Regions from separate parts of the Terrabacter sp. 01T434 genome, predicted to be linked through region 2. Evidence: riboswitches for the same ligand, from Rfam matches in the RefSeq annotation. Region 2 holds a riboswitch; the other holds the start of a gene.
What was found. A riboswitch is a leader RNA that binds a small molecule or an ion and turns the genes downstream of it on or off. The one in region 2 is predicted to bind cyclic di-AMP.

Region 1 (3,952 bases), on a different contig from region 2:
CCGGCGGGACCGGCGTCTTCGCCGCCCGTCGCGCGCGGACGCGCGCCTGAGCGACCGGGCCGGCTCGATGCCTGACCAGCCCGAGCGGCCGTCGTCGAGCGGTCGCCGCGTCACCGGCCGGATCACCAACCGGATCACCAACCGGATCACCCAGGGTGCCGCGGCGGCCCTCGCCGTCACCGCCGTCCTGCTCGTCGTCGGGATCGTCGCGCTCACGCTCGGTCTCCGGGGAACGCCTGGTCGGCCGCAGCCCGCAGCGGTGGGAGCGAGGAGCGCGGTGCCCACGGCATCCGCACCTCCCGCCCCCATCGACGCGGGTCCAACGGCGACCCCCGGTTCCGGTGGGCCGGGCGCGCCAGCGGCACCCCGCTCGGTGCCTGGTACGTCATCGCCCGCGAGGGGTGGGGCCAGCGGCATCGGGAACTTCCTCGAGGCCTCCGAGCCGACCGGGATCGAGATCCCGTCGATCGGCGTGCGTTCGACACACTTCGTGCCGCTCGGCATCCAGAGGGACGGGACGATCTCCGTCCCGGGAACGGCACAGGAGGTCGGGCTCTACGGCGCCGGGCCCACCCCGGGCCAGCTCGGACCCGCCGTCCTGGCCGCCCATGTCGACACGCCTTCGGGGGTGCCGGGCATCTTCTACGAGCTGAGCCGGGTGAAGGCGGGCGACGTCGTCAAGGTCTCCCGCCGCGACGGCTCGCACCTGACCTTCACGGTCGACCGGGTCGCAGCCTTCAAGAAGACGCAGTTCCCGACCGAGCTCGTCTACAAGGGCGACTTCACCCAGGCCGAGATCCGTCTCGTGACCTGCGGCGGACCGACCGACAGCCGCAACGAGTACCGCGACAACGTCGTCGTCTTCGGCCACCTCTCCACCGTCACCTGAGAGCCACGTCCTGTCTGGCGGCATGCGCCGGACGGGGACGGAGCGACTTATCAGTGGGCCCTCGACCCCGTTGCCCGTTTACCTGTGACCTACGTCTCATTCAGCGCCGGGTAAAGCCGCGGCAAAGACCTGCAAAGAGGACATTCAAGGATCTCTCCGGCGCCGCGTCGTTACCGTGGCGTGACATTTGCCAGTCGACTCGTTTAGTCTTCCGGGAGCCCGGCCACCAGGTCGGGCTCTCGCGAGGTGGACCGCCTAGTCCTGTCACCGCCTGGCGAGGGAGATCAAACCTTGTGACAGGAGCGGAGGAACCACACGTTTCTCCGGACGTCCGACGCAACGATTTCGGATGTCCTTGGGGTGAAGACCGCACCGCCGCACGACCTGATCGTGAGGTGGAGGCAGCCCGGGCACCTTTCCGCCCGAACCCGACAGCTAACTTCGTAGGCGCGGAGAGGCATCAAGCGTGAACTCAGAGAACATCCGCGGCCGCCACCGTGCACCGGGCCGTCACAACTCCCTTTACGAACTCAGGCTCCTCGCTCGTGAGTCGGCTCAGCCGGCCATGAAGGCCGGAGCCGTCGTGGCCGCCGCCGGCGGCCTCGTCGCCGCTTTCGCCAACCCGGCCAGCGCCGACACCCTGTCGACGGTCGCCGCCCCGGCCGCCGTCGGCCCGGCCCACGCGCCTGCTGCGGCCGCACCGACCGCGCTGTCGAAGATCGGCTACGCCCCCGCGGCGCAGCAGGTCGCTGCCCAGCGTGGCGCCAAGACGGCGCCGACGGTCATCGAGGACATCCAGGTCAAGGCCGCACGTGAGGCTGCTGCCGCCCAGGCTGCGGCCGCTCGCCAGGCCGCTGCCGCCGCCCGCCAGGCCGCTGCCGCACGCGCCTCGCGCGACCTGACCCGCACGACGCTCACGACGAGCACCTCGTCGACGAAGTCGAGCAGCAACACCGCCGTCCCCGGCGCCTCGTCGGGCATGCGCTCGTCGCACAACTGGGCCACCCCGGGCCAGTGCACGTGGGGCGCGCTCAACAAGTGGTACCAGTCCGAGGGCTACTACCCCGGTGGCTGGACCGGCAACGCGATGGCGTGGGCCTCTGGCGCCCGGTCCGCGGGCTACACCGTGGGCAGCATGCCGCGGACGCGTTCGATCATCGTCATGCAGCCCGGCGTCGCCGGCTCCTCCAGCGTGGGGCACGTCGGCTGGGTCACGGCCGTCAACGGCAACCAGGTGACGATCATCGAGATGAACGCGACGGCCGGCGCCTACAACTACGACACGCGCACCGTCACCCTCAGCTCGGGGATGCAGTTCATCTACGCGCCGTGACCGACGCGTCGATGGTTGCGGAGTTCCTCGCGAACTGAGCGCTGTCCGAAGGGGAGGATGCTGCGGCGTCCTCCCCTTCGGCATACCCCCGCCAACCCCTCGACAACCCCCGGCAACCCTGGACAAACGGGAATGTTCCTCCGGCTCTGCGCCTTGTCGCCCAGGTAGTTGAAACCTCCACCCGCTGCGGGTGGTTGCCGCCAACCACCACCGAACGAGTCACCCAAGAGTCACCGACAGTGAGGAGCAGGCCTGTGTCCACGGCCTTCGAGAGCATCCGCATCGGCCGCTGGGACCTCCCCCAGCGTTTCGTCATGGCACCGCTGACGCGCAACCGCGCGGGCGAGGGCCAGGCGCCGACCGAGCTCAACGCCGAGTACTACGGCCAGCGCGCCAGCGCCGGCCTTCTCATCACCGAGGGCACCCAGCCGAGCGCCGTTGGCCAGGGCTACCTCGACACCCCCGGCATCCACTCCGACGAGCAGGTCGCCGGCTGGCGCCTCGTCGCGGACGCCGTGCACGCAGGCGGGGGCCACGTGGTCGTCCAGCTCATGCACGCCGGTCGCATCGCGCACCCCGACAACAAGGGCGGCCTCGAGAGCGTCGCCCCGAGCGCCATCGCCGCGCCGGGCGAGATCGTGACCGCGAAGGGTCAGCAGGCGTATGCCGTCCCGCGCGCCCTCGAGACCGACGAGATCCCCGCGCTCGTGGCGGAGTTCGTCCACGCTGCGCGCCAGGCCGTCGCGGCCGGGCTCGACGGCGTCGAGGTTCACGCCGCCAACGGCTACCTGCCGCACCAGTTCCTCGCGCCGTCGAGCAACCAGCGCACCGACGCCTACGGCGGCTCGCCGGAGAACCGTGCGCGCCTCGTCGTCGAGATCACCAAGGCCGTGGCCGAGGCGATCGGCGCCGACCGGGTCGGCATCCGCATCTCGCCCGCCCACAACATCCAGGGCGTGCTCGAGGAGGACGAGGCCGACACCGCGGCCACCTACGAGTCCCTCGTCGAGGGCATCGCGCCGCTCGGGCTCGCCTACCTCAGCATCCTCGGCGACCCGGAGTCCGACATCGTCCGCGACCTGCGCAAGCGCTTCGGCGGGCCGATCATCCTCAACACCGGCTTCTCGTCGGTGACGAACCTCGCGGAGGTCGAGGACATCCTCGAGCGCGACCTCGGTGACGTCGTGGCGGTGGGCCGCGAGTTCCTCGCCAACCCGGACCTCGTCCGCCGCTGGCGCGAGGGAGCCCCGCTCAACGAGCCGAACCCGCAGACCTTCTACGGCGGCGGCGCCGAGGGCTACACGGACTACCCCACCCTCCCCTGAGACCGCCTGGATCGCCGCGCCAGCTCCGCCCCGGCGGACTTGGCGCGGCGATCTGGCCCCCCGACCTCGCGCAAGTCCACCCCGGCGGACTTGATGCGGCGATCTGGCCCCTCCCGAGCTCACCAGGTCCACCCCGGCGGACTTGCGCGAGGGTCATGTGGGCTCGGGTGGATCCTGCCCCGGGGCCACCGGGTCGCCCAGAGGTCGCTGGACCCAGGTGACGTCTCGCGCGGCACCGAACTTCCAGCCGATGCCGCGGTAGGTCCCGATCGGCTCGAAACCCATCGCCGCGTGCAGCCGTGCGCTCGCCTCGTTCGGCTGGGTCATGCCGGCGGCGGCCATCCGGTAGCCGCGCGCCGTGAGCCGCGCGAGCAGCGCCTCGTAGAGCCGTCGACCACCGCCGCG
Region 2 (3,952 bases):
ACCTCTTCAGCGACTCCGAGCTCAGCGGCTGGGCCAAGGCCGGCTGGTCCATCGTCCTGATCTTCCTGCCCTGGCTCGGCGCCCTCATCTACCTGATCGCCCGCGGCCGGAGCATGACGAAGCGGCAGATGTCCGCCGCGGCCGAGCGGCAGGCCGCGCAGGCCGACTACATCCAGCAGGTAGCGGGGACGAGCACCACCACCCCTGCCTCGCAGATCGCCGACGCCAAGGCCTTGCTCGACTCGGGAACCATCACCCAGTCGGAGTTCGACGGGCTCAAGGCGAAGGCCCTCGCCTGACGCCGTCCGCCCGACCAAAGTTTTCCACGACCGAGAGGAACGCACCATGTCAGACGAAACGCCACTGATCGACACCATCGCGGACATGACCGCCGCATCCGTCGTACGGGCGAACCTCAGCCCCGAGGTGCTCATGCTCGTACGCCTGGCCGCGCTGGCGGCCGTCGACGCCCCCGCCAGTTCTTACGTGCTCAACATCGCGGCGGCCGCCGACACCGAGCTGACGCTGGAGGACGCCCAGAGCGTGCTCGTTGCCGTGGCGCCCATCATCGGCGGCCCCAAGGCCATGTCAGCCGGCGAGAAGATCACCACGACCCTCGGCCTGATGATCGCCACCGCGGTCCAGGCGGAGCTCGAGGCGGAGGCGCAGGCCGGAGGCGCCGCAGACGACACCTGACCGTGGTCCGGCGGCCCGGCGGCCCGGCGAAGGTCAGACGGTCTGGGTGGCCACCCCGCGCAGGAGCGCGAGGTAGTCCTCGACCGGATGTGCCCCCGACACCGCGGCATACCCGTTGGCGACGACGAACGGTGTCGCCGTGACTCCCATGGACCGCGCCTGCTCCTCGTCGGCCCGCACGTGCTCGGCATACGTCTCGGAGGCGAGGACCGCGGAGACGCGACGCTCGTCGAGTCCGCACTCGGCCGCAAGGCGCTGCAGGACCTCGTGGTCGTCGATGGCGAGGCCTTCGGTGAAGTGGGCCGCGTGGAAGCGCTCGACCGCGGCCGACCGCAGGGCCGGCCCACCCATCTCCCCGGCGAGGGCGCACAGCCGGTGGGCGTCGAAGGTGTTGGCGCGCACCGCGCGGTCCCAGTCGAAGACGAGGTCGTCAGCCTGGGCCACCTCGCTGGCCTTGGCGTTGAGGAGCCGACCGGCGCCCGCGTCACCGTGCTGCATCGACAGGTGCTCGTCCACGGGCACCTGGCCGCCCACCGGCACGTCGGGGTGCAGCTCGAAGGAGCGCAGGCGCACGCTGACGTCGTGCGGTCGCTCGAAGGCTGCGACGGCAGCCTCGACGCGGCGCTTGGCGATCCAGGAGTACGGGCAGGTCAGGTCGCCCCAGAGGTCGAGCTCGATGAGGGTCGTGGACTCGGCAGCAGGCTGGTCGGTCATCGACTCAGTCAACCACGGGCGCCTGCCGGGCCGGGAGATGCGTGATGCCCCCACCGACGTCGGTGGGGGCATCACGTATGCGGCGTGAGAGGTGTCGCTCAGAAGCGGCCGTAGCCCGAGGGCGTGGTCCAGATCGAGTGGTTGCCGACCGTCGTGCCGGAACGCTGGGCGTCGATCAGGCGGCCCGGGCTGACGTAGATGCCCACGTGGTAGGCAGGCGTACCGAAGAACACCAGGTCGCCGGGGCTGGGGCTGCTGACCCGCGTGGCCGCCGACTGCTGGGCCGAGGCCGTGCGCGGGATCGAGATGCCGGCCTGGCGGTAGACGTACGAGGTGAAGCCCGAGCAGTCGAAGCCGGAGGGGGTGGTGCCGCCGTAGACGTAGGGCACACCGAAGAGCGACTGCGCGATGCCGACGATGCCGCTGGCACTCGGGGCAGGTGCCGGGGCGGGGGCCGCAGCCGGAGCGGCGTTGAGCGCGGGGCGCTGGGCCGAGGTGGAGCGCGAGGCGCGCTGCGTGGCGGCCTGACGAGCAGCGGCGGCCTGCGCGGCGGCGGCCTGGTCGGCTGCAGCCTGCTTCGCGGCCTGGGCTGCGGCCAGCTCATCGGCGGCCTTCTGCTGGGCGGCACGCTCGGTCTTGACCTGGATGTCCTCGATCACGAGGGGCTTGACCTGGGCCTGCTTGAGGGCGGGCGCGGCGTAGCCGATCGAGGACAGGGCGTTGCCGGCAGCCGGGGTGCCGACCTGCGGGCCCACTGCGGCGGGCGCGGTGACGCTGCTCGTGCCGTCGGCGGCGTTCGCCGTGCCGGCGAACGAGGCGACGAGGCCACCCGTGGCCGCCACGATCGCGGCGCCCTTCACGGCGGGCTGAGCAGACTCCTTGGCGATCGTCTTGAGCTCTGCGATCGCGTTGAATCGACCGGGGGCGCGATGGCGCCCGGGAACGTTCTGAGCCACGGTTGACCTCTCGACGCCTGCGAGGTGAGCTGTCGGGTTCGGGCTGGAGGTACTGCCCGGCCTTCGCTCGGACCAGGTTCGGTCCACGGAGGGCTTCACCCCAAGGGCGTCTCTCGACGCCCGGAGAAAGTGGTTCCCCCGCTCCTGCCATGCGGTTCGTGCCGAGCCACGTGGTCGATGGCAGGACTAGGCGGTTCGACCCGGGGCACTCGCTCGACGGGGAGAGCAAGTTCGCCCACCGTACCCAAGTCAGTGGGCCTTGTCACCCCGATGCCACGCGGAAGTAAAGGATTTTCAAACACTCGGCCAAGATGTGGCATAACCACACATATCGACCGTGCAATGCCGGGCAAACCCTGACGACTCCCGCTGGTCAGACGGACTGGCAGAAGACGTGGACGGCGACCGTGTAGGGCAGGGAGACGCCCGTGGACGGCTCGCTGCCCTCCCGGACGGCGACGACACGGGCACCGTCGCGCACGACCGCGACCCGGGCGCCGGGCATCACCCCCGCGCTCGTCAGCAGCGCCAGCGCCTCGGGGTCGACCTGCACGGGCTCGCCGATGCGCCGGATCGTCACGACCGCGGGGGCGTCGCCGACGGCGGCGGCCAAGGTGACCAGGCCGGTGAGGAAGTCCGCGTCCTGGCGCACGCCCAGCTCGTCGAGCCCCGGGATGGGGTTGCCGTAGGGCGACTCGAGACCCTCGCCGATGAGGCCGAGGATCTTGCGCTCGACCTTCTCGGACATGACGTGCTCCCACCGGCAGGCCTCGTCGTGGGCGTACTCCCACTCGAGGCCGATGACGTCGACGAGCAGGCGCTCGGCCAGCCGGTGCTTGCGCATGACACGGGTGGCGAGCAGCCGTCCGTGGTCGGACAGCTCGAGGTGACGGTCGCCCGAGACGGCGACGAGCCCGTCGCGCTCCATGCGGGCCACCGTCTGCGACACGGTGGGGCCCGAGTGGCCGAGACGCTCCGCGATGCGCGCGCGCAGGGGCACGATGCCCTCCTCCTCGAGCTCGAAGATGGTGCGCAGGTACATCTCGGTGGTGTCGATCAGGTCCGTCACGGTCATACCTTCTCAGAGTCGGGGAGCGCTCACGGACCGCTCGTCGCCGGGTCACGATCGCGAACCCGGGTCGGGTCGTGCCGTGGCACCCAGAGGCGCAGCCAGCCGGCCCCGACGACGGCACCCGCACCGAGCACCACGGCGGAGGCACCGAGGGACATGATGGCGCTCAGCCCTGACAACGCCAGCGGGCCCGCGGCCCTTCCCAGGTCGGCGCAGAGGCGCCAGCCGCCGAGGAACTGGGCTCGCCCGTCCGCGGGGGACGCGTCCGCCCCGAGGGTCATGATGAGGCCTGCCCCGAGACCGTTGCCGATGCCGAGCACCGTGGCGGCGGCCGTCACGGCCACGAGGCTCGTCGCCAGCGGCATCAGGGCCATCCCCAGACCGAGCACGAGCATGCTCGGCACGGCAGCGGCCACCCGACCGTGGCGGTCCATGAGCCACCCCGACGGATAGAAGAGCGCCATGTCGATGGCGCCGGCCACGCCGAAGACGAGTGACGTCTGCGCCGGGGAGA

Region 1: it holds a riboswitch for cyclic di-AMP, as region 2 does, so the genes downstream of both, AC1DIW_RS20700 (CHAP domain-containing protein) here and AC1DIW_RS12600 (C40 family peptidase) in region 2, are expected to answer to the same signal.

Annotation. Positions count from the first base shown of each region.
Region 1 is NZ_JBFTPP010000012.1:112,770-116,721, reverse strand. It holds gene AC1DIW_RS20710 (hypothetical protein) at 1-50, shown strand, start outside; gene AC1DIW_RS20705 (sortase domain-containing protein) at 68-889, shown strand; cyclic di-AMP (ydaO/yuaA leader) riboswitch at 1,165-1,351, shown strand; gene AC1DIW_RS20700 (CHAP domain-containing protein) at 1,455-2,222, shown strand; gene AC1DIW_RS20695 (alkene reductase) at 2,477-3,547, shown strand; gene AC1DIW_RS20690 (N-acetyltransferase family protein) at 3,701-3,952, opposite strand, start outside.
Region 2 is NZ_JBFTPP010000005.1:293,939-297,890, forward strand. It holds gene AC1DIW_RS12585 (SHOCT domain-containing protein) at 1-299, shown strand, start outside; gene AC1DIW_RS12590 (carboxymuconolactone decarboxylase) at 346-696, shown strand; gene AC1DIW_RS12595 (DsbA family oxidoreductase) at 730-1,410, opposite strand; gene AC1DIW_RS12600 (C40 family peptidase) at 1,509-2,366, opposite strand; cyclic di-AMP (ydaO/yuaA leader) riboswitch at 2,369-2,533, opposite strand; gene AC1DIW_RS12605 (iron-dependent transcriptional repressor DtxR) at 2,740-3,435, opposite strand; gene AC1DIW_RS12610 (MFS transporter) at 3,465-3,952, opposite strand, start outside.